One region of the Comamonas sp. Y33R10-2 genome, then DNA from elsewhere that is predicted to be linked to it. Evidence: predicted binding sites of a transcription regulator. Region 1 holds the regulator's gene; the other holds the start of a gene.
What was found. Region 1 encodes FNR, which switches genes on or off when oxygen is low (the NO sensors DNR and NnrR bind a similar motif). Its sites were predicted from a motif close to TTGATNNNNATCAA; they were not measured.
Positions count from the first base shown of each region.

Region 2: a site for FNR is predicted at 2,481-2,494, ahead of KUF54_RS12625 (hemerythrin domain-containing protein). Genes of this name have one in related genera too.

Region 1 is NZ_CP079925.1:1,120,139-1,131,743, reverse strand. Features, by position in the region: gene KUF54_RS05125 (EAL domain-containing protein) at 1-137, opposite strand, end outside; gene KUF54_RS05120 (HD domain-containing phosphohydrolase) at 152-1,408, opposite strand; gene KUF54_RS05115 (sulfite exporter TauE/SafE family protein) at 1,519-2,250, opposite strand; gene hemN (oxygen-independent coproporphyrinogen III oxidase) at 2,254-3,636, opposite strand; gene fnr (fumarate/nitrate reduction transcriptional regulator Fnr) at 3,905-4,624, shown strand; gene KUF54_RS05100 (sulfite reductase subunit alpha) at 4,749-6,230, opposite strand; gene KUF54_RS05095 (FAD:protein FMN transferase) at 6,227-7,348, opposite strand; gene KUF54_RS05090 (DUF4198 domain-containing protein) at 7,461-8,261, opposite strand; gene KUF54_RS05085 (DUF2271 domain-containing protein) at 8,434-8,955, opposite strand; gene KUF54_RS05080 (PepSY-associated TM helix domain-containing protein) at 8,981-9,631, opposite strand; gene KUF54_RS05075 (TonB-dependent siderophore receptor) at 10,020-11,605, shown strand, end outside.
Region 2 is NZ_CP079925.1:2,830,135-2,841,739, reverse strand. Features, by position in the region: gene KUF54_RS12640 (hypothetical protein) at 1-99, opposite strand, end outside; gene KUF54_RS12635 (dienelactone hydrolase family protein) at 263-955, opposite strand; gene KUF54_RS12630 (MarC family protein) at 1,234-1,881, shown strand; gene KUF54_RS12625 (hemerythrin domain-containing protein) at 1,922-2,419, opposite strand; gene KUF54_RS12620 (ABC-type transport auxiliary lipoprotein family protein) at 2,583-3,260, opposite strand; gene KUF54_RS12615 (MlaD family protein) at 3,299-4,252, opposite strand; gene KUF54_RS12610 (ABC transporter ATP-binding protein) at 4,252-5,112, opposite strand; gene KUF54_RS12605 (ABC transporter permease) at 5,239-6,366, opposite strand; gene KUF54_RS12600 (GMC family oxidoreductase) at 6,712-8,439, shown strand; gene KUF54_RS12595 (TSUP family transporter) at 8,780-9,538, shown strand; gene mrdA (penicillin-binding protein 2) at 9,573-11,522, opposite strand.

The DNA of each region.
Region 1 (11,605 bases):
GCCTGCTGCGGCGTATAGCCCGTAAGCAACACACTGGCCGCATTGGTATGCACTACCCTCAGTGTTGTGGCGTCAAGCAGCCAAACGGCTTCCTGCAGGCCATCGAGCAAGGCGGTCAGCAAAGGGGCAAAGTGCATACTCTGCAACGAAATCACGAAGTATCTTTCTCGGCAGTAATCACTGCAGAACTATCGAAAAAGTAGCACAAACGCCTTTGTGGCTGTAGAGCTTCCAAAGTTTTACGAGGTACTTGATTGCGCGTCAAGCCTCGGCGAATACCCAAACCTACAAGTTCAACCAAGTCTACCTGCTGCATTTTTTGCGAAGCAAGCGGTTCATACGTCAGCACCTGCGGCTTAAGCGACTGGCTAGTGTTCACTGAGACAACCACACCTATGCGCCCATCGCTAAGTTCCACCAATGAACCCGGAGGATACACGCCTAAAGTCTGAACAAAAGCTTTAAGCACAACGGGCGCATAACGCTGGCGGTATTGGCCATAAAGAGATGCCATGGCTTCATGTGGCGTCATTTCATTGCCAAGTTCAGGCAAATTGCACAAGCGCTCAAAATTATTGGTCAGCGCCAAAATTTGTCCTGCAATGTCCATATCTGCAGCAAGCAAGCCCAACGGAAATCCCGTGCCATCAGCCCACTCATGGTGCTGAGCAATCGCGGTAGTCACTGATGGCGCGTAACCCATGGTCATAGCCAAAGTCACCGATGCGCCCACATGCTCGGCATATGCCGTATCTCGTAAATGCCCAGCGGCAAGGCCTTGGTTAAGAGCGCAGGCAGCCGCAGAAATCTTCAGTGCAGGTTTGCCAATATCGTGCAGTAACGCTGCCGCCCCAAGGTCTTGCAATTCCTCACTGCGCAACCCCAGTGTTTTACCCAGCAGCAGGCTAAGCACGGCAACGTTGACGCCATGAATACCATAGGTTGCGCCACCCGCATCGGCCAGTAAATGCAGGCTGGCATCTCGCTCTTGCGCCAGTTTGACGACTTGTTGCGCAACCAGTTCGTCCGTAAGAGTTCTTGCCGCTTGCGGGCTCGCAATCAATTGCGCCTGCACATCATCGAATACAGAAACCGCGCCCAAGAATTGAGTCTGAACGGCCAAAACTCTGTCGCGCCAAAGTTCTGTTTTACTGCGTTGTGACTCAACAAGAATTGAGGGAGTTAAGCGATCGCTATCACCAGGCTCAGATACCAAGTCCTGCGTATCACTTCTTGTGAGATCAACTTGAACAGTCTTGAGCTTCAAAGCTGCAAAGGTCTTGAGCTGCTCTGCATTCGTAATTTTGAAACTATTAACGGGAAACGGATGGTGCAACCAGCCAGTCTCCAAATGAACATACATGCCAACGCGCAGTTGTCCTACATTAATATTAACAAAACGATTCACATCAAATGCTGAAAATAAGAGAGGACATTATTCCGCAGTTCTGCTGTCTCAGAAACATAACTAGGGTCTGTTGGGAGACAAATACCCACAGTCAAACCAGCACGATTGACTTATCGACACCAAAGACTGGGCCTGTAGACCAAATCCATCCATAGCGCCCATGCTGCAACGCCCATCAGCATCAAGCCCGCCATTCTGCATCCCCACTGCGCTCGCAATGCATTGACATGCGACTGCCCCAGACGCCACAGCCAAGGGCCCAGCAGCAGCCACACAGCGCCCCCCACGGCAAACGCTGCCATGGATAAAGCCCCTTGCCATGCGCCCCCACTTAAAGCGGCAACCAGTACTGCCGAATACAGCAAGCCGCAAGGCATTAAAGCCCAAGCAAAGCCTGCAGCCAAACTGCCGCCAGGCGCAGTCACCACAGGTTGGACCCGACTCCAAACAGAGCGCCCAGCACGCTCCAGCCACATGGGCTGGCGCGCCTGCACCAGCATGGCAAGGCCCCATGCCATCACGGCCACATGCATCAGCGCCCACAGCTGCTGCAGCGCTACGGCTTGATTCGTCAACCAAGCCAGACTTTCCATGGCGACAGCCGCCAGACTGCCCAGCAAGGCATAAGCGGCAATACGACCCAAATGAAATAAGCTGGTACGCAGCCATTGCCATTTTTGCAAGCTGTGCAACGCAATGACTTGTTCGGCATTGACTCCAGTGCTCACCCCAGCAGGTCTAGCGCGCGTGACCACGCTGCATGGTGCAGCGCACATCACAAGGCAATGGGGGCCACCTACAAGCCCCATGATCAAAGCAGTCCAAACCAGCGCAAACAACATGCGTCAGATGATGCGTGAAAACCGCGCGCGGGTACGGTCTGCCTGCAAATAGCGGTCAAACAACATGGCAACTCCGCGCACAAAAAACCAGCCCAGACCCGTGACCTTGAAGCCTTCATCAGACAACTCAATCAGGCCATTGGCCTGCATGTCCTTGAGCTCAGCCAACTCGCCTCCAAAATATTCACGGAAGCTAATCAGCCAAGCCTGCTCCATAGGCTCAAACAGAACTGCCCCCTGGCACATGATGGACATGATGACGGCGCGGCGCACCAGATCGTCTCGCGAAAGCGCCAGCCCACGCTGAACAGGCAATACACCGGCATCAATCGCGTCGTAATACTCTTCCAGTGTTTTTACGTTTTGACTGTAAGTCGCACCAACTTTGCCAATAGCCGACGCACCCAGTGCAATCAAATCGCAGTCTGGCTGGGTGCTGTAACCCTGAAAGTTGCGATGCAAACGCCCTTGGCGCTTAGCAATAGCCAGTGAATCAGTGGGCAGCGCAAAGTGATCCATGCCCACATACACATAGCCGCCGCTCATGAAGGCATCAATCGCACCCGAGAGCATGTTCAGCTTGTCCTGCCCCATAGGCAAATCGGCAGATTCAATGCGGCGTTGTGGCTTGAAACGCTCTGGCAGATGGGCATAGGCATACAGCGCAATGCGATCCGGCCTCAGCTCATTGACCTGAGCCAGCGTGCGCGCAAACGACTCTGGTGTCTGCTTAGGGAGACCATAGATCAGGTCCACATTGATGGACACAAAACCCAAGCGTCGTGCCTCAGCCACCAGCGCAAACACCTGCTCGGCTGGCTGCTCGCGGTGCACCGCTTTTTGCACCGCCGGATCAAAGTCCTGCACGCCAAAGCTCAGGCGGTTAAAGCCCATGTCCTTGAGCACTTTCAGGCGCTCATTGCTGACCGTGCGTGGATCGACCTCAATCGAATACTCGCCCGCTGCATCGAGCTTGAAATGCTCGCGCATTAGCGCCATCAATTGTTGCAACTCGGCATCGCTGAAGAAAGTGGGTGTACCGCCACCCAGATGCAACTGGCTGACCAGCTGACCCTTGCCGCAGTGCGCGGTGTGCATGGCTAACTCACGCGCCAGATAGTCCAAATATTCCGCCGCTTTTTCGTGGTGCTTGGTCACGATTTTGTTGCAGGCGCAGTAGTAGCAAAGGGACTCGCAAAATGGCACATGCACATAGACGGACAGTGGCAAAGCAAGCGCACCGGTGTGTGCTTTTCGCTGCTCCAATGCCAAAATGTAGTCTTCAGCTCCAAAAGCCTCAACAAAACGGTCGGCTGTTGGGAACGATGTGTAGCGCGGCCCAGGGATATCAAAGCGGTTCAGTAATTCGGGCGTTACAGCGGTCATAACTACTCGTCAGTGCGCGCACACACCTCACTAAAGACTGATAAAACAAGGCCATCAGAGCCCTTAAACATCAGCACCTTGAGGCAGGAGCGCATGGTTTTGAATGAATATGAACAATGTGCCCCAAGGCTTTCGCCCTGTCCTTGATGAAAATCAAGAGAAATCAAGGCAAGTGCTGCGACAATTTGATCTATCTCATCACCCAATACGAGGTCTATGAACGGCGCGATTTTCTCACCCGAGTTTGTCAGTGCCGTAGCTAAAGCCCATGAATCTTCAGACCATCAAAGCCTCCTGCTCCAACTGCAACCTCCGCGAACTGTGCATGCCCATGGGCTTGGACGACGAGCAACTGGAGCGCATTGATGAGATTGTGGCCACGCGTCGCAAGATCAAGCGCGGTGGACTGCTGTTTCGCAACGGCGAAGATTTCACCTCGCTGTACGCGATTCGCACCGGCTTCTTCAAGACCAGCGTTGCAACAGAAGATGGCCGCGACCAAGTCACTGGCTTTCAAATGGCGGGCGAAATTATTGGGCTTGATGGCATCGTCAACGACCACCACACTTGTGATGCGGTGGCGCTGGAAGACGCTGAAGTTTGCGTCATGCCTTTTGACAAGCTCGAGCAACTCTCCCGCGAAGTCACGGCCCTGCAAAACCATGTGCACAAAGTCATGAGCCGAGAAATCGTGCGCGAGCACGGTGTGATGCTCTTGCTGGGCAGCATGCGCGCTGAAGAGCGCCTCGCCGCATTCGTGCTGAACCTTGTGCAACGCCTGGCCGCCCGTGGTTTTTCCAAGTCAGAGCTGGTCCTGCGAATGACGCGCGAAGAAATTGGCAGCTACTTGGGACTCAAGCTCGAGACCGTGAGCCGCACCTTCTCCAAATTCGCCGAAGATGGCATTTTGGATGTCAAGCAGCGCCACGTTCGCATTCTGGATACCGAAGCGCTCAAGCGCATCGTCAACAGCCAGCAATGCCAGTGATTAAGAGCCGCTAAACCCACCCGAGTCTGCACTTTAGAGCGGCTACACCGTCAATATGAGCCGCCTTGGGTGGCGGCTCTCAAACCGGGCTGAGGCAACAGCCGCCAAGCTGTACCCGCCCCAATCAGTAGACGTCGCGGCGGTAGCGACCTTGGGCCAGCAACGCATCGACCTTGGCCTCGCCCAAAATGGCTTGCAGCGTCTGGTGTACCCCTTGACCCATGCCATTTAAGCTTCCGCAAACATAGATAGCCGCGCCCTGCTCCACCCAGCGCAGCAGCTCATTGGCATGGATATGCAGCAAGTCCTGTACATAGTGCGATTCTTTGCCGCTATCACTGTTGCGCGACCAAGCCTGATCCAGTCGCGCCAGATGACCGCCTTGCACCCATTGGGCCAGTTGCTCGGCACATATCGCGTCATGCAGAGGGCTGCGCTCGCCAAACATCAACCATTGGTCGCTGCGGCCCTGCTGCACGCGGGCTTTGATGTGGCTGAGCAAGCCTGCAAGGCCCGAACCATTGCCAATCAAAATCAGCGGCCGTTGTGCGTTATCACCCAGCCTAAAACCGCTGTGCGCGCGCACCGTTATCGCCTGCACATCGCCCAGCGCTATGCCGCGGCATAGCCAGTCAGAGGCCAAACCGGGCGAGCCATCGTCTCGCACGCTTTGGCGCACCAGCATCTGCAAGCTGCCGTCAGCCACGATAGAAGCGATGGAATAGTCCCGCGCACGTTCAGGATCGGCGGGCACGCACAGCGAGACCAGGTCGCCAGATTCCCAATGCGGCAACGCACCCGCCTGCGGCACCCAATCGAGCTGGTACAGCGCCCCGCCTTGACTACCGGGATTGAGCAAACGGCGCTGCGCCAGCACAAACGGCACGCTGGCTGGCGTTTGCAACCAGTCAGCGTCAGAGTCCTGCGCAGCGGATTCTCCCAACAATTGCTGGCGAAGCGCCCCGACGCGCGCTTGCCAAGCCTGCAGGCTCTGGGCATTCATGTTGTCTACGCAGATCAGCTCGCTGCTCGATCCACTGCTTGAATCGCCGTTTGCATCACTGCTTGAATCGCCGTTTGCATCACTGCTTGAATCGCTGTTTTCAGCGCTGGCCTTCAGCCACTCATGCACCTCAGTGCCAAAAGCGCAGAACTCTTGATATTCGCTGTCGCCCAGCGCCAGCACCACACTTTGGTGCCACTCCAGCTGAAGTTTTGAGGCCAGCAGACCTTGCACAAAGCCCAACGCGTGATCAGGCGCATCGCCCTCGCCCGTGGTGGATAACACCCACAGGCTTTGCATGTGCTGCTGCAAAAGGTCTTCAGTCAGCTTTTGCACGGGCAGCAGGCGCACCTGCAAACCGCCGCTGACCAGCATGTGGGCGGTGGCACGGGCCAGCGCTTCGGCTTGCCCGGTCTGGCTGGCATACGCCACCAACACGGCAGGTGCTTGCACATTACCTTGCGGCGCGCTGTTTTCTTCATCCTCTGCCTTGCGCTGTTTGCGCACTTTGGCGGCAATGCCCCAGCAAAGACCAGCATAAGCAGCTATTAAACCAATAGCACCAGAGATACGCTCTGGCGTCAAAATCCATTCCACAGTCATGCCCCAAATTGATTGATCCAGGCTGGCGTCTTCAGCACCGCTGTGCTTGCCCCAGTCTCATTGGCATGAGAGATCAGCACCGCCGCAATCGCATGCTGGCGCGCAAAGTCCATGCCTTCTTGCGGCCCCAGTACCGTGAGCACCGTCGCCAAGGCATCGGCATGCATGCACTCGGGATGAAACACGGTGACGCTGGCCAGATCATGCGTCACGGGCCAGCCCGTGCGCGGATCTAGCGTGTGCGAATAACGCCGCCCATCCACGCTGAACTGATGCCACAAATCCCCCGAGGTCGCAAAAGCGCCATCTTTGATGCTCACCACCAAAGGCTGAGCTGCATCTGTAGTGCCATTGCCCGCACCTAGTTGCACCTGCCATGCGCGCTCATCAGGGCGCTGACCCCAAGTACGCAGCTCGCCGCCAATTTCTAAGAGACCCGCAGCCCAGCCTGCGGCTTGCAGCTTTTGCACTGCCCAGTCCACGGCAAAGCCTTTGGCAATGCCGCAAAAGTCTAGTTCCAGCCCACCCGGCTGGCGCAACTGCTGGGTCTGCGCATTCCAATCCAAGTGCTGATAGCCGCTGGTTTGCAGCAGCCGCTCAATCACCTCAACGGCTGGCGTTTGCCCTTGATGAGGCTGCAGCGGATTTTGGCGCGGGCCAAACCCCCACAGCGACACCAGCGCGCCCATGCTCGGGTCCATAGCTGCGCCCGACAACTTAGCCCAGTGCAAAGCTGCATCTAAAACATGAGCAAACTCTCTAGGTGCTAAATGGACTTGACCGGGTTTTGACTGATTAAAGCGGCTAATGACCGAATCCGCCTCCCAGTTACTCATCTGGGCAATGACTTCATCAAACACCTGCTTCAGTAAGGCTTGCACCGGTTCCACCGGCAGGTAATCAGGATTGGCAAGCCGCAGCGACCAGTGCGAGCCCATCGTCTCACCCGCCAAGCGGTGAATACGCCCATCTTGCTGATGCTGCAAATTGGCTGACTGCCAGCGCTGCACAGCAAAGTTCACCGGCTGCGCTGAATGTACTGAGGGCGCTGAAGATTGCGCCGACGAAGACAGCTTCCAAAGACTGGCATCAAAGCGCACGCGCGGTGTGGAGGTCATGGCTCGTTAGGGGCAGAACAGATCAGGCGGAAACAACGACGCGCCCAAAGCGGGCGCGTGTTGCTTGCATCTCAGGCATCAAAGCTTAAAACAGCACTTAGAGCTGCTAACTTTAAGGCAGCACTTCCAGCGTGGCGATGTAGCTCAGGCGGCGCTCTGTCGCCTTGGCAACGCTGGTCTTGTTATCGGTGGCATCGGTATTGAGCCAGAACAGACCCGCGCGAGGGAACTTGACCTTGACTTGACCCTTGGCGTCAGTCTTGAGCTTCATAGCGTCCACGCTGTCACGGTAGCGAATGCCATCGGCCACCAGCTCCAGCTCCAGATCGGCAGCAGGCTTGCCGTCGATGTGGAACTCAAACGTGGCTTCTTCGCTGGCCACCAAGTCGTTGGGGTGGGTCACAGGCTTGAGCTCCAAGCCCTTGCCCGTCAGCGTAATGGCCGAAGGCTTGCCTAGCGACACAAAGGTCTCCATACGGCGCTGGTTCTCAGTCACGCGTACGTCCTTAGCGTCCGCAGGCATTTGCTTGACCACGTCATCCACCGAGCCGCGCAAGCGCTTGGTCTGGCCATTGGCGTCCTTGTAAGACCCCATAGCGCCGCCCATTTGCATGGCCACGCGGTAAGTGCCGGTCTTTTCGGGCTTGAAGTCGAACATGCTGCGCAGCTCGCCCTTGGCCACATTCTTCATCTCAACCGCCGCACCATCAGGAGCCGTGACCTTCACCGCATCAAGATTCAGCGGGCGGTGGTTAAAGAAGAACACATCGTTGGAAACTGCAGCGTCCACAGTCACCCAGTCCGACTTGGACAGCACGGTGCTGGAGGGCTTGAACCACAGGTCATGCGCCTGAGCGCCGAAAACGGTTAGCGCCAAAGCGGCAGCAGCGAGAGCACGTGTTTTGAACTTCATATCAGGTCCTTGAAAACAAAAAAGGATGACAAATCAGAAAAAGGGATAGCGCCGAAATCGGGCACCATCCAACTCAGAGACACTGAGCAAAAGCCGCCTTGCGGCGAGGCGTCGTCCCCTTGCGCAAAGCACAGGGGAAGGCGCAAAGCGCCTCAAGTGGTGAAAATCAAGCTCAAGGAGTGATGTTCAACTTAATAGCACCCAACTCAGTACTACCAGTCGCACTCAGGCTAGTGGCCTGCTTCATAGGCCATTCAAACGGGATAGACACCACCTCGCGGCCACCTACTTCACGGGCAGCTTCGACCATCAGCTTGTACTGACCGGGAGCCAGCTTGGGCAGCGGGTTCTTGCCTTCGGCAAAAGACAGGGCGTAAGTGCCGGCAGGCTTGGTGGGCTGGGTCACGCCATCCACCGGAAAGCTCAGCTCACGGCCAATGCGGCGCCACCATTGGCGCATGTCTTTGAGCCACTTGGTGCCTTCGCCATCTTTCATCTTGGCGTCGTACCAGACGGAAAGATTGGCTGCCACGCCGCCATCGGCCTTCTCCAGCCACACAGCCACATAAGGCTTGTGATATTCGGCTACTTGGAGCTGAGGCACGGTGACCGACACATTCAAGCCCCCTGCGATTGCGGGCAGACCGATCACGGCGCTCAACGCCACCGTGGTCTTGAAAATCCTCTTCGCCATTCTTTTTTCCTTCTCTAAATCCAGATCAATGTACCAAGAGCACCACCAGCAAAGCGGGCAAAACAAAACCCAAACCAACCATAGGCCATGTCATAGGCCGGCGCTGTGCGTGCATCTTCAAAATCAATAGGCCGGTGATACAAAACACCACGCAGCCCAGGGCAAATATGTCGATGAACAGGCTCCAAGCAGCGCCCGAATTGCGCCCTTTGTGTAAGTCGTTCAGATAAGAAATCCAGCCACGGTCTGTGGTTTCGTACTCCACAGCACCATCCTTTAAATCCACGCGCAGCCAAGCGTCGCCACCGGGGCGAGGCAGGGGGACATAAGCCTCGTCCTCGCTCCACTCCACCGCAAAGCCTTTGGCACTGACTTTAATTTGCTGCGCCAGCCAGCCATCGACATCGGCAGGCAAGGCCACTTCATTTTTAATAGCACTCTGCCCATTTAACTTCTGGGCTTGCTGCAGTTTTTCCAATAAATCGGCAGGCAGTCGCGCCTCACGCGTGAGCACCTTGGGATTCGATTCAATCTGGCCGGCATGGTTGAGAGTAAAGCCCGTCACAGCGAACAGCAGCATGCCGATCAAGCAGATCGCAGAGCTGATCCAGTGCCATTCGTGCAATTTTTTAAGCCAATACGCCCGCTGCGGAGCGTTGGAGGAAGCCGCTGTCATGGAAAAACTTTCAGGGAGTGCGAGCCGCCAAGCCGGGTCGAACCACAAACCAATAGGGCTGACCGGCGGCCAAGCGACCCAGCCGTACTTTCACAGCAAGTGTCGCATTCTAGTTGCCCAAAATTCTAAATGCATATCACTTTCATTTACTTTACTTTGCGTAAACAAAGCTAAGCCTTCGGCAGCAATGAAGACACTTCAAAACGTTGCGGCGTAAGCAAGTCGCTTCCGCCCTAAGGTAAACCCTAGATTTCACAAATAACGCGTTGCCCTGCGGCAACAGAGTCAACTATTTGTAGCGCGCAACTGAGAATCTAATCAAGAACCATTATCAACAAGATCTAGAATCCGCATGCTTTTTCATAAAACCATTGACTACTTCAAAAGCATGTTTAATAACTATCTGACTCCGACCGACTCCAATGGCTTGCGCTGCGAGCTCAAGCAAATCGTGATCGCCGCAGGCCTGTGCCTGATCGGCGCCAGCGCGATGGCTCAACAAGAAACGACGCTCTCCACCGTGAATGTGGAAGCGGCTGCTGAAAGCGGCTTCAAAGCTGAAACCAGTACACAAGGCAAGTTCACCGCACCTTTGCTGGACACGCCCAAGACCGTTCAAGTCATCAACGAAGAAATCATCAAGCAGACTGGCGCCACCAGCTTGCAAGAAGCACTAAAGTCCACCCCAGGCATTACTTTTGGTAACGGCGAAGGCGGCAATCCCACAGGCGACCAGCCTTTTATCCGAGGTATGGACGCTCAGTCCAGCACCTTCGTGGACGGCATGCGAGACATCGCCGCCGGCACTCGCGAAGTGTTTAACGTTGAGTCCATAGAGGTTATTAAGGGCGCTGACTCGGCCTATGCAGGTCGCGGCGGCGCAGGCGGCTCCATCAACCTGACCACCAAGAAGGCAAAGAACGAAAACTTCATCTCGGGCGACGTGGGTCTGGGCACCGACAACTATCTGCGTGGCACGCTGGACATCAACCGCAAGATCAACGAGACCACAGGTTTCCGTCTGAACGCCATGGGCCATAGTGCCGACATTCCCGGCCGCAACGGCCCTGACAACAAGCGCTGGGGTCTCGCACCTACCGTCACATTCGGTATGGGCACTGCAACCGAAGTGACTCTGGGTTGGCAGCACCTGCAGACGGACAACATGCCCGATGGTGGTGTTCCTTACCTGATCCCCAAAACCGGGGCTGCAGCACTGCCAGGTGGCTCAATCATTCGCCCGACGTATGGCAACAACCGCGACAATTGGTACGGTTTGACTGGACGTGACTACCAAAAAGAAAAAAGTGATTTGTTCACCGCATCGGTTGAACACAAATTCACTGACTCCAACAAAATTCGTAACAGCTTGCGTTACAGCAAGAGCGAGCAGGACTATGTCTGGACGCAACCCGATGACAGCAAGGGTAATGCCATCGGAGGCTTCGTGTATCGCCGTGGCAATGGCCGCCAAAGCGAAATTACAACGCTGCAAAACGTCACCGAATTGACCGGTAAGGCCCAGACAGGAAGCGTCGGCCATTCCTTCTCAGTTGGACTTGAATTGGCCAAGGAAAAATCTACCGTCAATTCGGCAAACTCTGGCATCTTGACTCCTAGCAACACATCCTGCAATGCGGCCAGTGCTCCATGGTGCGCCTCGCTGAACAATCCCAACAGTGGTGATGCTTGGACAACCCCCATTACTTGGAACCCAGACGCGACAAGAAACAAGGTAGACACTGTTTCCATCTATGGATTTGACACACTCAAATTCAACGACCAGTGGCTATTGAATGCGGGCATCCGCATGGATCACTACAAGGTCAATGCCGCAGGCCCCGCAAGCACCGGACGCACCCCATCGCCGGCTTACGACATTACCCGCAGCGACAACCTGTTCAACTATCAGTTGGGCTTGGTCTACAAGCCTGCAACCAATGGCAGCATCTACGTCAACGTAGGCACCGCTTC
Region 2 (11,605 bases), 1.7 Mb from region 1:
AATCAAAATATTTTCGTAAAGAGGCGGCATCAGAAGACAGTTGATCCATAGAAAATCTTGCTTCAAAGACGTTCTTGAATTGTTTGAAGATGCTTCCATGCTATCCGCAGAATAGACCTCATAGGGTCGGCCTCCGCCATTCAAGTCACAGCAACGTTGACCATTGACGCTAATAGATCAGCTGCACCCACCGCAGCGGTTTAAGTCCATAAAAAAGCTGCTTGCGCTTACCTATCAAGCGCAAGCAGCTATGGTTTTTATGTCAGGCCAGATGTTCGCCGAAGAAGGCCAGAGTGCGCTCAATGGCCTTGGCCGCTGCGCCAGCGTTGTATGAGCCGCGCTGGCCGCAGTTGAAGCCGTGGTCGGCCTCATAGACATAGACCTGCGCCTTGGGCTGAGCCAGCTTGAAGGCTTCTACCGACTCCAGTGAGATGTAGTGGTCTTGGCTACCAAAGTGAGCTAGCACCGGGCACAGGGCTTGGCGGCTGGCTTCTTGCTCACCTGTCATGCCGCCGCCGTAGTAGCAAACGGCGGCAGACACGCTGGGCAACGTGCAGGCTGCGCGCCAAGTCATCAAGCCGCCCCAGCAGTAACCCACCACACCCACTTTGCCGCCGGGCACTAGCGTTGCAGCATGGGCCACGGCTGCCTCCACATCGCGCAGGGCCCCGGGTGAAGGTAAAGCTTCTACGGCAGCCTTGAGTGCCATGCCTGCCTTCATGTCCTCTTCAGCATAGCCAAGCTCTACGTTGTGTTTGACGCGGTTAAACATGGCGGGGGCCACGGCAACATAGCCTTGGGAGGCATAGCGATCAGCGACGGAGCGGATATGCGAGTTCACGCCAAAAATTTCTTGCAACACCACCACAGCACCGCGCGGCTTGCCTTCAGGCAGGGCCACGTAGGCGGGGGTTTTGGCGCCATCAACGGCGGTCAAGTCAACAAAGCTACCCATAAATGCTCCTAAATTTGTGGCACTCAACGTATGCCCGAAAAGCATTGGCAAAGGATTTCATTATGTTTGGCTAATGAATGCTGTAATGCCTGAGTTAACCCGCGAACCGCGCATTTTCATTCGCTGGCGAACGCGCAACCCATCAACATACTGCAAGCCATTGTCCACGCGTTTCTCACTCAAAGCACCGAAAACTGCATACTTGTAAGCAAGCAGCTGCCTTAGACCCTGCCGCTATGCACTGACGAATCGACCACGCCACGGGAACCCCATCTGCCATGGATTTGAAGCCGCTTATCACCTTGCTTGCCATCGTCAACCCGCTGGCCATCATTCCGTTTTTCATTCACTACACGGCGGGCTTCAATGCCGAGCAACGCTGGCAAACCATTCGCACCGCCGCCTTTGCCGCGTTTTGTGTGATTGCCGTGTGCGCCCTACTGGGTCTGGAAATTTTGCAGTTCTTCAATATCTCGCTGCAAAGCTTTCAGGTCGGCGGCGGCTTGCTGCTGCTGCTCAGCGCCATGAATATGCTGAACTCGCGCCCGGCAGAAGATCGGCCAAACAACGCCACGTTAGAGGCAGGAGTCGAGAAAGCCGCCGAGGGCAACAGCATTGCCGTGGTGCCCCTGACTATTCCGCTGCTGACAGGCCCCGCCGCCATGTCTACTGTGGTGATTTACGCCGACCAAGCCCGCACCATTTGGCAGCATGTAGCGCTGGTGGGCTATGGCGTGGTGGTGGCCGCCGCCATCATGCTGTGCTTTTCGCTAGCCAGCCCCATTGCCCGCGTGCTGGGCAAGACCGGCATCAACGTAATGACCCGGTTGATGGGGTTGATTTTGGCCGCGCTGGCGATTGAAGTGATGGCGGGGGGACTGGTCAAAATCTTCCCAATCCTTGCCTCTCCTGCGATATATCCGTAGCCTGCGTCGCTTTGCGCCGCTGGCTTAGAGAGAGTCCGTTTTACAGCCTAGCTTCTGCCGTTTTGTCAGAGGTGCCGCAAGCACCGCCGCAGCCGGTAATGGGCTCTTGCGGCAACGCCTCGGGCATCAGCACCGCACCGGTCAGCGGGTCAAAACCGGCGCTGCGCATGTGCAGGGCCAAAGATGCATCCATGTTTTGCGCATGGTGGCTAAACCAAGGGCCTAGCTCGCTGGCCATATGGCGAATCGTGCTCAGGTCGCCCTGCTCAGCCTTGACGGCACCCTCACGCATGACAGCCAGCACCACTTTGTGCTGCTGACTGTGGCAGTTACCCGGCGCAAATCCGGTGGCCTGCATCCAGCGGTCTTCTTGGTCAAAGTGGTGCTGGGTGTGGGCAATCAACACATCCCACAGTGCGCGCAGCTGCTCGTCGCCAGCCGCTTCAACCTGCGCCAGCAAGGCGACGAACTCTTCATGCACCTCGTCCATCACAGGGAAATCGACGATGAGGGAGGCATTCCATTCGAGGCTGGCCATGGCAGTTCCTTGGGGTGGGGTTGAAGACTTAGCAGCTTAAAAAGAAGGCGGCCCATCCTCTTTGACCCACATCAGCAAAGCCAGCTCCAAGCAATGTTTAAAACTTGCCCAAAATCAACAAAGCCCTGCATCGCAGGGCTTTGGATGTGCATGAGTGCTAACTTTAGCGGCCGTACCTCTGCAACCAATTGCTCAGCTGCGTGGCCACATCGTTGACGCTGGCAGACATGGCCCGTGCGCCGCCTGCAGCATCAGCCGTGGTCGCCGGAGCCTGCGCACTAAAGAGCTGCTGGCCCAGCAGCACATTGCCGCCACGGCTGTCTTGCGCAATCAGGCTGGCGCGCAGCCGCACCACCGCTTGGCTGCTTTGAGCGCTCTCGAAAACTTGATTGAACTCCACCACTTCCAGTCGCAGCATGCCCAGCGGGCGCTGATCGCTGGCATTGGGGCTGACGTTGTCTTTGTCCGTCAGCACCGGGCGCTCTAGTGCCAGACGGGTGCGCAGGCGCTGCTCAAGCATCTGAGCGGGCGGCAGGCTCCAGCGGGCACCTTGGTAAGCGCGCTGCTCTTGCTGGTTGGCATAAGCCAAGCGGTAAAGCATGGCTGTGGAGTTATCTGCACCTGCAGGTGTTTGCACTTCTGCCAGCACCAAGGGCGGCGGGGCCACGCTGGGGGCCGCCGCATTGGCCTGCGGCGCAGCCGTATCCGTCATTCCTAGGTCATAGCGCACAGGCTGAATGGGCGGTGTGGGCAGTGCCGAGCAAGCGGCCAGCACCAGCGCCGCAGCAGACAGGGTAGCAGCACGCAGCAAAGCAAACGAAAAATGGAGAGGTTTTGCCATATAGCTTCCTGTGACGCTTTCTTCAGGTGTTCGTCAAATCAATGCGCTGACGCAGGGGCCGCAAAGCCCGCTTCGCCCGGACCGGGCTGGCCCACGCCAGCGCCATACAGCACGGACTGTGGGTTGTCGCCAATGCGGCTTGCCATATTGCTCAGGCTACGCGATGCGCGCGAGAAATCATCGGCGGCGCGGTTGACGCGCGGCAAGGTGTTGCGCCCCATCGCGTCAGCCGCCTGAGACAGTGCCTGCGTGCCATCCGCAATCTGCTTGAGCGGGCCATCAGGCGCATTAATTCTGCGCACCGTGTCTTGCAAACCATTGGCCACGCCCGTGGCGGCGTCCCCCGCTTTGCTCAGCGACTGCAAGGTCTTTTGCGCATCTGTTGTCACCTGCGGCAAGCCTGCAGCCGCCTTATTCATGGTGCCCGCCAACTCGTTGACGCTACCAGCAGCGGAAGCAATGTTTTGCAGCGCAGCAGTCATGCTCTTTTGATTTTCTTCGCCCAGCATGGAGTTCAGGCGGCGCGAGATTTCATCGACCCGCTCCAGCAATACCGGGCCTTGATCGGCCAGCATGTTCAGAGGCGAAGACTTCATGCGCAAGCGCGGCAGGCCGCTGGGGCCGGGTTTGATCTCCTGCGGTGATTTGGCGTCATCGTCGAGCTGAATATGAGCCATGCCCGTCACACCTTGGTAGCCCAGCTGTGCATAAGTGGCGGGGGTCACCGGCGTGTTCTCGCCCACCGCTACGCGAATGAGCACATTACCGGGAATCTGCGGGTCAAAATCAATACGCACCACCTTGCCCACAGGCACGCCCTTGTAACGCACCGTGGCTTGAGGCTGCAGGCCGCTGACGCCATCTTTAGTAGACATTTCATAGAGCTGGTACTCGCGGTTATCTCGGGTGAGCCAGACAGCCAGCCCTGCCAGCAGGGCGGTTACCACCAGCACAAAAATGCCGGCAGCCATGGCATGGGACTTGTTTTCCATCAGCGTTCCTCTGCGGCAGGGCCGCCTTGCACCGGGGCCATGGCGCGGCGGCCACGCTCTCCCTGGAAGAAGTGTTCAATAAACGGGTGCGAGACCTGTGCCACATCGCGCGGCGCGCCGGTGAACAGCACTTTTTTCTCAGCCAGCACGGCCACGCGTGTTGACAGCGCAAACAAAGTATCCAGATCGTGGGTGACCATGATGACGGTCAGGCCCAACTCCGCATGAATGTCGCGCAGCAGTTCGCAAAAATCATCCGAGCCCTGCGGGTCCAAACCGGCTGTGGGCTCATCGAGCAGCAGCAGCGGCGGGTCCATCATCAGCGAGCGGGCCAGCGCCACGCGCTTAATCATGCCGCCGGAAAGGTCTGCAGGCATACGCGTGGCGTGCTCGGGCTTAAGGCCCACCATCTGCAACTTGACCATGGCCGCGTCGCGCACCACGGCATCAGACAGCGTGCCCTGCTCACGCAGCGCAAAAGCAATGTTGTCCAGCACGTTGAAGGCGGAATACAGCGCTCCCGCCTGAAACAGCATGCCCACTTCGCTGGCCGCCAACTCACCGCTGATAACTTCACGCGAGGGGCGCCCGCTCACGGTGACCGTGCCACGCGAAGGCGAGAGCAAACCCAGAATTTGGCGCAGCAACACTGTTTTACCCGTACCCGAGCCTCCCACCAGCGTGAGGATTTCGCCCGGATAAACATCGAAATTCAAGTCCTGATGCACGGCAAAGCGCGACTCGCCCTCACCAAACTCAGTCCACAAGTCAATGGCCTGCACCAGCGGCGGCACATCCTGCGGAGGCTCATAGCCGCCGATGGCACCTTCAATCCGACGGTTTTGCATCAGCTCAGTCATTTACGAGCCTCTCGATCTAAGAGACTGGCACGACATAACCCAGAGACGCGAAGCAAGGGCCGCCCCGCAGCGAGGGTGTCGTCCCCCTTGGGGGAAGCGGCGAAGCGGCACAGGGGGTAGTTCATCCTAAAAGCCTACATTTCGGAAAAGGATGGCAAAAATCGCATCCACGATGATGACCATGGTGATGGACGACACCACCGATGCCGTTGTGCCGCGCCCCAAGCTCTGGGTATTGGGCTCCACCTGCAAACCCCAGTGGCAGCCAATCAGTGCAATCAGCACACCAAAGACCATAGACTTGGCCATGGCCAGGCCCAAATTACCGACCTGCACAGCAGCAGGTAGGCTTTGCAAGAAATAGGAAGGCGTAATGTTGAGCGCCAGGTCAGCAGCCGCCATGCCACCTGCCAGCGCGGCCAACGTGGTCCACAGTGCCACCAACGGCATAGAGATTGCCAGCGCCAGCGCACGGGGCAGCACCAGCCTGTAGCCCTGAGAGATGCCCATGACCTGCATGGCATCCAGCTCCTCATTCACGCGCATCACACCTATCTGCGCTGTGATTGCCGAGCCACTGCGCCCCGCCACCAAGATCGCGGCCAACAAAGGGCCCAACTCACGAACCAAAGAGATGCCCAAAATATTGACGATGAACGACTCGGCACCAAACTGGCGCAGTTGCAGCGCCATCAAATAAGCCAGCACCACGCCAATCAAAAAACCGACTAGCGCCGTGATGGGCAAGGCCGTAGTCCCCGTCGCATAAAGATGCCCAGAAATATCGCGCCAAGGGCCGCGCGCCGGGTTGCGCACCAAGCGCATGCAGTCCAGCAGCAACTGACCAATCAAACGAATCAAGCTGGCGAAGTGATTACACGCTCCAATCACCAACTGACCGAGCTTATTAATCTCACACATCAGGCCCGAAGGCTCTGGCTTAGGCTCTGGGAAGTCGCTGAACTTAGCGATGCGCTCCAGCATTGAGCGCTGGGTCTTGGTGATCTCTAGCTTCTCAGGCCAAGTCTTGCCCCATTGCTGCCACAGCAGTTGCGCGCCGATGTGGTCCAGCGCAGTCAAGGCTTGCAAGTCCCAAGCCACGCCCTTGGGCACCGCCTTGATTTGCGGCGCCAGTTGACGCCAGATATGCCGGTCGCCCAGCTGCGCAGCACTCCAGCGGCCCACAGGCACAGCCCATTGCTGACCATCGCGGCTTTGCAGTGAGCATTGAGGTAATTGATCTGTGCTGGACAAAGAGAGGCTTCCTAAGGCAAGGGGACTGGCTGACTTGAGGGACTGTTTATCCGAGAAGGGCAGCATAACGCGCCAGCCGGCATCCATACACAAAGCATGCCAAGCACAGCATGTAAGCCGCAGCCGCAAGCGCCATGATAACGCTGCAATTTTTAGCAAAAACCTATGAAAGTCATCACCGGTATTGCGTGAGCAGCTTCCAAAAGATGAGTATTCACGCGCTTTCCCTATCGACACCGACGACGCCATCGCCGTTAATGAATCAGCTTTTTCTCCTATGAATCCTGAAGGTTTGGCCTGAGCGCAAACCTGTACTCGGCCTCAATCTGGCCTTTGATCTGCCCCATGAGTGACACCCAGTTCGACTACATCGTTATCGGCGGCGGCACAGCCGGCTCGCTGCTGTGCAACCGCCTTACCCGCAACAGAAATCATCGCGTTTTGCTGATAGAAGCCGGCGGCAAAGATGATTACCACTGGATTCACATCCCCGTGGGCTATCTCTACTGCATAGGCAACCCGCGCACCGATTGGCTTTATCAAACCGAGCCCAGCGAAGGCTTGAACGGGCGTAGCCTGCGCTATCCGCGTGGCAAGACTTTAGGCGGCAGCTCCAGCATCAACGGCATGATTTATATGCGCGGCCAAGCCCGAGACTATGAGCAGTGGGCGCAGATGACAGGCGATGACACTTGGCGCTGGGATCAGGTACTGCCCGCCTTTCGCCAGCATGAAGATCACTGGCGGCTGGATGCGCAAAAGGACGCTGGAAAAAACGTCACTAACGGCGTCACCAACAACATTGCGAACAACGTGCATGCCAGCGATGCCTTCCAACAATGGCATGGCAGCAAAAGCACAGGCGGCAGCGGCGAGTGGCGGGTGGAAAAGCAGCGCCTGCGCTGGGACATCCTCGACGCCTTCTCGCAGGCTGCGCAGCAGGCAGGCATTCCCGCCACAGAGGACTTCAACCGGGGCTGCAATGAAGGCGTGGGCTATTTTGAAGTGAATCAAAAAGCCGGTCTACGCTGGAACACGGCCAAGGCGTTTTTGCGCCCCACCTGCTATGGCCGCCCCAACTTTGAGATGTGGACCAGGGCCCAAGTGCGCCGCCTGATTTTGGAGGACCTGCCCGATGGCAGCCAGCGCTGTACGGGCGCCGAGGTCTGGGCAGGCGATGAAATGGTGACCGTACAGGCCACACGCGAGGTACTGCTGTGCGCCGGTGCCGTGAACTCACCGCATATCCTGCAGCTCTCAGGCATAGGCCCCGGTGACTTGCTGCAGCAGCGCGGCGTGGCCGTGCGGCGCGACCTGCCCGGTGTGGGCGCCAATTTGCAAGACCATTTGCAGATTCGATCCGTCTACAAAGTGCAAAACGCCAAAACGCTCAACACCATGGCTCACAGCTTATGGGGCAAGGCCGCCATTGGCCTTGAATACGCGCTCAAGCGCAGTGGGCCCATGAGCATGGCACCGTCCCAGCTGGGAGCGTTTACGCGCAGCAACCCGACTCTGGCCCACCCTAATCTTGAGTATCACGTGCAGCCTCTGTCACTCGAGGCTTTTGGTGAGCCGCTGCACGACTTTTCTGCCTTCACCGCCAGCGTCTGCAACCTCAACCCCACCAGCCGGGGCACGGTGCAACTGCAAAGCGCAGACTTTCGCCAAGCGCCGAAGATTGCGCCCAATTACCTGTCCACGCCCGAAGACCGCCAAGTCGCAGCCGACAGCCTGCGCGTGACGCGGCGCATCGTCAGCCAACCGGCGCTAGAGCGATTCAAGCCCGAGGAATGGAAGCCCGGCGCGCAGCATCAAAGCGATGAGGACTTGGCCCGACTGGCTGGCGACATTGCCACAACCATCTTCCACCCCGTAGGCACCACCAAAATGGGGCGAGATGACGACCCTATGGCAGTGCTGGACAGCCGCTTCAAAGTGCGCGGCGTGCAAGGCCTGCGCGTGATTGATGCCGGCGCCATGCCCAGCATTACCAGTGGCAACACCAACAGCCCCACCTTGATGATGGCCGAGAAAGCTGCCACCTGGATTCGGGAAACAGCGAGTTTGTAGGACGATTTTTACAAATCCAAGGGAATCTCCCAATGCACCTTGAGAGTGCAACCCTTACATTCCCTTCACTCTCGCTGCACGAAAAGGCAGCAAGGAGGGCCGAGGAGACAACTCGACACAAGAACACAAACCATATAAAAGCATCAAAGATGCATTGAAAAGCGCCCTTCACCGGGCGCTTTTTTTATGTCTTTTTATGAGCGCGATGTTGCGGTGCGACAATGCCAGCCGCCGTCTTCCAGAGGCCTCAGCCCTCTCGCTCGACACCCGCAGCACCCTGCGATGTCTAACGCGAACCTCTGCGTCGCTCACGGCATGCACCAATTGCAGGCAAGACCCCATGGAATGGATTCTGATTTCCCTCGCCTCGGCTCTGGCCGGGTTTGTTGATGCCATCGTGGGCGGAGGGGGGCTGATTTTGGTGCCGGCCATGTTTGCCGCCTTCCCCACCACCACGCCAGCGACCTTGTTTGGCACTAACAAAAGCGCGGCAGTCTGGGGCACGGCCATTTCTGCCTGGCAGTACAGCAAGCGCGTTCACATCACTTGGGCCACGCTGCTGCCGGCCATTGGCGCCACGCTGATTGGTGCGTTTCTCGGTGCTTGGGCTGTTACCGAGATTTCGCCCGACTTTCTGCGCAAGCTGCTGCCCATTATTTTGCTGGGCGTGCTTTGCTACACCTTGGCTAAAAAAGAGCTGGGACGTGACCATGAGCCACGACTAGCGGGCCGCGCCGAGATGCTGACGGCCAGCGCCATCGGCCTGCTTATTGGTTTTTACGATGGCTTTTTTGGCCCCGGCACAGGCAGCTTCTTTGTGTTTTTGTTCGTACGCCTGCTGGGCTACGACTTTCTCAATGCCTCGGCCAATGCCAAGCTGCTGAACTTGGCATCCAACGCAGCGGCGCTGGTGCTGTTCTCGCTCAAAGGCCATGTGTGGTGGCACTTTGCTGTGCCGCTTGCTGTAGCCAATGTGCTGGGCAGCATGCTGGGCACGTGGATGGCCCTGCGCCACGGCACGGGCTTTGTGCGCATGATTTTTATCGGCGTGGTCAGCCTGCTGATTTTGAAGACAGGTTATGACGCTTTTCTGCGTTAAGTCCTTATTCCATAAGGACTAGCCGCTATCAATTTCAAGGTGTTATCTCATCATCAGCCAGCACCGAGATATCTTCCACCCGGCGAGGTGTGCCAATGGGCGCACCTGCCTTGCCAAGGCGCATGGCGGCCATATCAGCCTCGCTGGGGTAGTTGCCAACCAGCCAGTAGTCCAGAATGCGGCGCGCAATAGGGGCGGCGGCGGCGGCGCCAAAGCCGGCGTTTTCCACAATCACAGCCACCGCCACCTTGGGGTTCTCAGCCGGGCCGTAGGCGATGTAGAGCGAATGATCGCGCTGGTACTCAGTCAGGCGGGCAGCGTTGTACTTTTCTTTCTGGCCCACAGACACGGCCTGCGCTGTACCCGTCTTGCCACCTGATAAATAGCTGGCACTGCCAAACACGCCGCGGCCCGTACCGCCGGTGACCACGCCCACCATGCCGCGCTTGACGGCATCCACATTGGCCTGTTTGTAGCCAAGGCTGACGGGGTCTGGCTGAACAATGGCGGAACGCGCGCCCGAGACCGGATCAATCAGCTCTTTGCCCACATGCGGCGTATAGCTGGTGCCGTTATTGACCAGCGTGGCCAAAGCATGCGAAAGCTGCAGGATGGTGAAGTTGTTATAGCCCTGGCCAATGCCCAGAGAAATCGTCTCACCACCAAACCACTGCTGCTGGGCGGCGCGCTTGTAAGTCTTGCGCTTCCACTCCTTGCTGGGCAGCACGCCGCGCACTTCGCCGGGCAGGTCAACGCCGGTAATCTGGCCAAAGCCCAGCGGCTTCATGAAGTCGTGAATCGCATCAACCCCCATCTCATTGGCCAGCGTATAAAAGTACACATTGCTGGAGTGCTGAATGGCACGTACCAGATCGACCGGACCCAGCGCATGGCCTGAGCGGAAGGTGTGACCGCCATACGACCACGAGCCACCGTCTTGAATCACCGTCGCTGCCGTGCGCTTGCCTGTCTCAATGCCCGCCAGCGCCATAAATGGCTTGTAGGTCGACCCCACTGGGTAGGTGCCGCGCATAGATCGGTTTAGCAAAGGGCGGTCTAACGACTCGTTCAGGAACTTCCAGCTTTCCTGATCGATACCATCGACAAACAAATTGGGGTCGTAAGTAGGCTTGCTGACCATGGCCAGCAGCTCACCATTGCGCGGGTCAATGGCAATGGCCACGCCGCGGCGGCTGCCGTAGAGGTCTTCCACCATCTTTTGCAGCTTGATGTCGATAGACAGCTGCAGGCTGTGGCCCGGCGTGGCGGGGCGGCTGCCCAAGCGACGCACGGCATGGCCACCGGCCGAGGTTTCCATTTCCTCCCAGCCCGTCTGGCCGTGCAGCTGCCGCTCATAACTTTTTTCAGCGCCCAGCTTGCCAATGACTTCGGTGCCGCGGTAGTTGGCCGCATCTTCAGAGTCTTCGATGTCTTCTTTTTCACGCAGATTGATACGGCCGATGTAGCCTGTCAGGTGAGCACCCACTTCTTTCAATGGATAACTGCGAAAAAGGCGAGCCTTGATATCCACACCCGCAAAGCGATAGCGCTGGGCCGTGAACTTGGCCACTTCCTCATCCGTCAGGCGCAAGCGAATCGGGACAGACTCAAAGCTCTTAGAGTCATCGAGCAAACGCTTGAACTTGCGCCGATCACGCGCACTGATGTCGATAATTTCGGCTAACTCGTCGATGGTGTCTTCCAAGCCATCCACCTTGGAGCGTGTGATCTCCAGCGTGTAAGCCGAGTAATTGGTGGCCAGCACCACACCGTTGCGGTCCAGAATCTGGCCGCGATTGGGCACGATGGGCACTACCGCCGTGCGATTGCTTTCAGCGCGTTCGGCAAACTCTTCATGGCGCACCACCTGCAGCACCAGCAATCGCCAGACCAGCAAGCTAAACGCCAAAAACACCACAATGCCCATGACGACTGCGCGCATGCGAAAGCGCTGCAAATCCGCTTCGGTGTTGCGAATTTCCATTACGCGCAGACTCCCGTGCTCAATGAGCGAGCACTAGACAAGGGGCTACAAGTCGGAGCTGCCCCGCAGCGAGGCAGTCGTTG